3 regions of the Proteus sp. GOKU genome follow, and region 1 is predicted to be linked to each of the others. Evidence: predicted binding sites of a transcription regulator. Region 1 holds the regulator's gene; each other region holds the start of a gene.

Region 1 (2,209 bases):
GAGCCATTATTAAGTGAAATAGTTAAAGAGCGACTAAAATCGCCTGCGGTAAAATAGTGCAAGAAATCAGGGTAACGTAATAAGTTAAAAATATTTTGTCCGTTATCTTCGGGCCAGCGAAAGCCGAGTAAGTGTTGAGCAAGGCTATTACACCAAAAAATATTCCCTTCATTTGTCATCATCACAACAGCATCTGGCAAGCTTTCAGCACCACTTCTAAAACGTTTAATTAAGTCACCTAGTTCTCTGCGTCGTTTACGATTGCGTTGTTGAGTCTGTCGAATACCATAAAAAATAGGCTCCCATCCCCCTCTTCCTTCCGGAGGCAGTACTGAGCGATCTAGCCATAACCATTTAGATAATTTCAGCAAGTTATAGGCATGCCACACAAGTGCACTGAGTAGCGATGCCACCAGCAACCAAGGAAGATGCCCGATAAAAAGCGATAATATAAAAGCAGGTAAGCAAAATAGACATAGCCCCCAAACGAGGGCTTTCCACGATAGTCGTTCTAACACCTGACGATTACTCCCATATTGACTTAGAAACGGGCAGAGAAACGATATCCCGTTCCACGTACTGTCTGTATCATTCTGTCATGGCCATCTTCTTCAATGGCTTTACGTAAACGACGAATATGCACATCAACAGTACGGTCTTCGACATAAACATTTGTTCCCCAAACATAGTTTAGCAGTTGTTCTCTGCTATACACGCGTTCAGGATGTGTCATAAAAAAGTGCAGGAGTTTAAATTCGGTGGGTCCCATATCAATCGGTTTATCTTGACTCGTCACTCGATGAGAAACAGGATCAAGCCCTAATCCATTGAATTCAATAATATCTTCCGCAGACATTGGTGATAATCGTCGTAAAATTGCTTTCACACGAGCCACAAGCTCTTTCGGTGAGAAAGGCTTAATGACGTAATCATCAGCACCCGTTTCTAGCCCTTGGACTTTATCTTCTTCTTCCCCTTTTGCCGTTAGCATAATAATTGGAATATCACGGGTATTACTTTCCCGCTTCATCTGTTTTATTACCTGCAAGCCTGATCCACCGGGGATCATCCAATCTAATAAAACCAGATCAGGGTAAGGATCAATAAGAAAGCTCAATGCAGAATCATAATCTTCTGCTTCAATAGGTTGAAAACCATTTTGTTCTAAAACAAAACAGATCATCTCTCGAATTGCGGTTTCATCTTCAACAACAAGAATACGCCTTGCCATACTCTATCCTGTGTAATGTATATAGAGGGTCAAAATGATTATGATGCAGTTTTATGACAGATTTATGACTAACCTTAACATTACTGAAATAGATCCCTGTTGTTAAGGTAAATAAATCATTTTTCGGTGAAATATCACTCAAAAAGAAGGCTTATTGTTGGGTTTTCACTAAAAAAGTAAGGTGCGCTATACTCTTCATCAGATAAAAAAGAGGGATAGCAATGCGGATTATTCACACATCAGACTGGCATTTAGGGCAATATTTTTTTACTAAAACTCGCGCACAAGAGCATCAACAATTTCTTGATTGGTTATTAGCACAAATTAAACATTATCAAGTTGATGCATTGATTGTTGCAGGAGATATTTTTGATACAGGCTCCCCCCCAAGTTATGCCAGAGAGCTTTATAACCGCTTTGTTGTTGCTATTCGAGATACACAATGTCAGCTTGTTATTTTAGGTGGTAATCACGATTCTGTCGCAACACTAAATGAATCTAAATCATTATTAGCATGTTTAAATACAACGGTTATTGCCAATGTTCATGCTGAAACACCGCAAGCCCCACTCATTCTTCCTCAAAAAGATAATACGCCGGGCGCACTACTTTGTGCGATCCCTTATCTACGTCCTAGAGATATGATAAGCAGTAAAAGTGGACAATCAGGTGCTGAAAAACAAAATGCTCTAAAAGGAGCGATTGCTGATTATTATCAAGCTCAATATCAAGAGGCTCTTGATTTACGTAAGCAACTGAACGTCAATATTCCGATTATTGCAACAGGTCACCTTACAACCATTGGTGCAAAAGTAACGGACTCTGTACGTGAAATTTATATCGGTACTTTAGAGGCTTTCTCTGCAACGCTATTTCCTGAATTTGACTATATTGCTCTTGGTCATATTCACCGCCCTCAAGTAGTGAATAAATCAGGTCATATTCGTTATAGTGGCTCTCCTATTCCTTTAAGTTTTG
Region 2 (2,209 bases), 1.0 Mb from region 1:
AATGGTTCCCGATTTTATTAGTAAATCGGTTTACCATTACTGTCTTTAATACTTGTTTTCCATGCTGCACGAATTTGCTCTACAACTTCTGCGGGTAGTACGGCGTAATCTAGATTTTTCGCTTCTTGATTACCTTTGTCGTAAGCCCAGTTGAAGAAATTCAGTACTTCTTTACCTTTTTCTGCATTTTGCTGTTTCTGATGCACTAAGATAAAGGTGGTGGAAGTAATCGGCCATGCGTTTTCACCTTTCTGATTAGTCAGGTCTTGTGCAAAGCTTTTGCTCCAATCAATTTTTCTTGCTGCGGCACTAAAACTGTCTGCTGTTGGTGCGATTGCCTCACCGTCAGCGGTGACTAATTTAGTATAAGCAAGGTTGTTTTGTTTCGCGTAAGCATATTCAACATAACCAATTGAACCTGGTACACGTTGAACGAATGCCGCGATACCATCATTCCCTTTTCCACCTAAGCCTGTCGGCCATTTAACAGTAGAGCCAGCGCCTACTTCATCTTTCCATGCGCTATTTACTTTTGATAAGTAGCTAGTGAAAACGAAAGAGGTTCCTGAACCATCTGCACGGCGAATAACTGCGATATTTTGGTCTGGTAATTTTACGCCCGGATTAAGTTTAGTGATGGCAGGGTCGTTCCATTTTTGGATCTTGCCTAGGTAGATATTACCGATAGTATCGCCATCTAAGGTCAGTTCACCTGATTTGATACCAGGAATATTGACTGCCATAACAACGCCACCAATCACGGTAGGGAATTGGAATAAACCGTCAGCTTGTAATTTATCGTCTGCTAATGGCGCATCAGAAGCACCAAAATCAACGGTATTTGCAATGATTTGTTTTACACCACCAGAGGAACCAATGCCTTGGTAGTTAATTTTGTTACCCGTTTCTTTCTGATAGGAATCTGCCCATTTAGCATAAACTGGGGCAGGGAACGTTGCGCCCGCACCAGTCAGCGAGGTCGTTGCCTGTGCAGAAAGAGCGGTCATTGAAAACGCAGCGGCAATGACACTAGTCAGGGTGGTACGCATCAGTTTCATAATCCCTCCTGTGGGATAGGTAGAATAATTTTCGACATCTATCAACTTCGGTTACGGTACGCACAGACAATAGGTCAGTTTGATGACAATTAAATGTCTTAATTGTGACAGTTTTATGACAAAGCAAAAAAATGATGAAATATTTATAGGAGGAGAGAAATTAGAATGGAGATGGCGTAATAAAAAAGCACTTCAATACTTGAAATAGAGAGGACTAATCATCCTCATCTTCACGCTCTTTTAATGGGAAGTTAGCTCGAATTAATAATCCGCATTTAATGCTATCATCAAGCTCAACATAACCACCATGAGCATCCATAATACGGCGAATAATGGATAAACCTAAACCTGCACCCGTTGAACTACGCGCTTGCTCACCTTGAACAAAAGGTTGGAAAAGACGTTGTCTATCTTCTTGTGGGATACCGGGGCCATCATCTTCAACTTGGAACCAAGCATATTCTTCATTTTTGCCACTTGAAACGCTTATCCAGCCATTACCATAGCGAGTGGCATTCACAACCATATTGGTAAGTGCTCGTTTTACCGCAATAGGGTTAGCTGTGATATTAATAGGTTCAGGATGAAGATGTTCTTCACTGATTTTCCCTGAATTAGATTCGGCTGAAATGACTTCTTGCAATAGATTATTCATATCACACAGCTCTAAAGACATCTCTTTACCCGTGCGCATATAGTCTAAGAATTGCCCAATAATGGCATCACAATCTTCGATATCTTTATTGATAGAGTCTGCGAGGTAACTATCTTCGGGACTCATCATTTCCGTTGCTAGACGAATTCGAGTCAATGGCGTACGCAAATCATGGCTGACACCTGCCATAACGAGCGTTCTATCATTATCTAATGAGCGAATTCCTGATGACATCTGGTTAAAGGCACGAATAATTGAGCGCATTTCAGAAGAGCCAGATTCAGGAATAGGAGGAGGAATAACTCCTTTTCCGATGCGACGCGCTGCATATTCCACTTCATTAAGTGGGCGATTTTGAAAACGACTATAGAGCCAGAAAAAAGCGACAACGATAATAATAAAAATAATCGCTTGCCGATAAACGGGGAGTAAGAAGTTTTGCCCTAATTCAGTCAACGGAACACGTATCCAAAGCGAGGGAGACATATGTGTATTG
Region 3 (2,209 bases), 200 kb from region 1:
GTTGCCTCCTATGGCAACAACAACGAGTTCTTTCATATTTCACTCTCAATTATATTATTGGCAATTAAAGTAGAAATAACACGCCTCTACTCTTAGAGGTTGGGTTGATAAGGTCGCCATATTCGCTAACCATTTTCCCCATTTTTATTTTTAATGAGATAAACATTATTATGTTGAACAATATCTATTCATTAATTGCGCAGGATAATAGCAGAGAATGTAAATAAAACACCTATTACTCAACGATCCTCTTATTTAATTTCTGTAAATGGAATAAGGAAGAAAGGAGATGAGAGGCGTCATCAAACACATCAATAACGCCTTATTCAGTACAAATAAGCGGGATAGTTAGTACTTTTTCATTTTGCTATTTGATAAACATCCGGTTGATAAACATCAGGCATATCAGTAATTAGCATATCAACACCCCATTGCTCAAAATCTTTCACCTCTTCAGGATCATTCGGGGTATAACAATAAATTTCATAGCCTGCTTGTTTTAACCATTGCGCTTGTTCTTGCGTAAGGTACTTGTAATTACAATGCACGCTAAAACCATCAATTGCTTTTAGCGTTTCTAGCGCATTATCAGGGATCTCATCCCATAATTGCCCTCTACGAATAAAAGGCAAATATCGTTTCATAATAATAAGTGCATGTGTATCAAAAGAAGAAAATAGAATTTGCTCATTCGGAATATCTGCACTTTTTATCATGTCAGAAACCGCTAAACATAAACGCTCAACATCATCATCGGGCCACGTTTTCAGCTCAATATTAAGCTTTGTTCCTGAACGCTTAATGAGCTGCAATCCTTGTCTTAAAGAAGGAATTTTCTCACCTTGATAGAGTGAACTAAACCAACTTCCTGCATCAAGGCGATGTAAATCGTCTAAGGTATGAAAACGCACAGCACCTTGCCCATTCGTGCAACGATTAACTGTTTTATCATGAATAAGCACAGGAACATGATCCGCGGTTAATTGCACATCCGTTTCAATCCATTCGCATCCGAAATCAATCGCCATTTTAAACGCAGCCAGTGTATTTTCAGGGGCTTTTCCAGAAAAACCTCGGTGAGCAGCTATCTTCATTTCTCTCTCCTTTTCATTTGTGCCGACATCATGACAACCATTTATGACAGCAATTTGACAGTCATGCCATCAATATATCTTCATTTAATTGTCACCCTTTTGTCATAAATAACATCTAGGGTAATTCGCAGATTAGATTGCACCTTTAACTTTCGATTAAAAAGGAAATTCTGCATGTCGATAAAATCAATAACAGGTCTTGCTGTTGCGATGGCGTTATTTACTTCTCCTACACACGCAAAAACACAAATTGAATGGTGGCATGCAATGGGAGGCGCGCTTGGTCAGAAAGTCAATCAAATTGCCTCTGATTTTAACGCCAGTCAATCTGAATATGAGATAAAACCTGTTTATAAAGGCACTTACGCTGAAACGATGACCAGTGCTGTGGCTTCATTTCGTGCTAAAAACCAACCCGCTATCGTGCAAGTATTTGAAGTGGGTACAGCCAGTATGATGGGGGCTAAAAAAGCTGTTTTTCCTGTTTATCAATTAATGGAAAAAACTAACGAGCCTTTTGATCCTAATAGTTATTTATCAACTGTCACGGGTTATTACACCACCAGCGACGGCAAAATGATGTCGTTGCCATTTAATAGTTCGACTCCGGTGCTTTACTACAACAAAACACTCTTTAAAAAAGCAGGCATAGAACAACCACCAAAGACATGGAAAGAGATGGAAACTGTGTCTCAAAAGCTGCTCGATTCTGGTGTTAAATGTGGATTTACCACTACATGGCAATCGTGGACACAAATCGAAAACTTTGGCGCACGCAATAATTTACCTATAGCGACAAAAAATAACGGTTTCGATGGTTTTGATACCACCTTCTTATTTAATAAGGCACCTTTCGTCGCGCATATTCAACAAATGGCAGATTGGTCGAAATCCGGTATTTTCAAATATGGCGGACGCCAATCAGATGCAATGCCTCTATTTTATACCCAAGAGTGTGCCATGGTGATGGAATCATCCGCGGGCTTTGCGGGTATTAAAGAGAACATGAAAGGTCTTGATATTGGCGTTAGCCAATTGCCTTACGACGATACTCTTGTACAAAAACCAGCAAATACCATTATTGGCGGGGCATCATTATGGGTTATGTCTGGGCG

What was found. Region 1 encodes PhoB, which activates phosphate uptake and scavenging genes when phosphate is short. Its sites were predicted from a motif close to CTGTCATAAAACTGNCNNAT; they were not measured.
Region 2: a site for PhoB is predicted at 1,161-1,180, ahead of pstS (phosphate ABC transporter substrate-binding protein PstS). Genes of this name have one in related genera too.
Region 3: a site for PhoB is predicted at 1,136-1,155, ahead of ugpB (sn-glycerol-3-phosphate ABC transporter substrate-binding protein UgpB). Genes of this name have one in related genera too.

What each region holds. Positions count from the first base shown of each region.
Region 1 is NZ_CP034105.1:732,074-734,282, reverse strand. Features, by position in the region: gene phoR (phosphate regulon sensor histidine kinase PhoR) at 1-518, opposite strand, end outside; gene phoB (phosphate regulon transcriptional regulator PhoB) at 542-1,231, opposite strand; gene sbcD (exonuclease subunit SbcD) at 1,453-2,209, shown strand, end outside.
Region 2 is NZ_CP034105.1:3,875,557-3,877,765, reverse strand. Features, by position in the region: gene pstS (phosphate ABC transporter substrate-binding protein PstS) at 18-1,058, opposite strand; gene envZ (two-component system sensor histidine kinase EnvZ) at 1,273-2,209, opposite strand, start outside.
Region 3 is NZ_CP034105.1:530,111-532,319, reverse strand. Features, by position in the region: gene EHE21_RS02550 (carbamate kinase family protein) at 1-36, opposite strand, end outside; gene EHE21_RS02545 (glycerophosphodiester phosphodiesterase family protein) at 360-1,094, opposite strand; gene ugpB (sn-glycerol-3-phosphate ABC transporter substrate-binding protein UgpB) at 1,269-2,209, shown strand, end outside.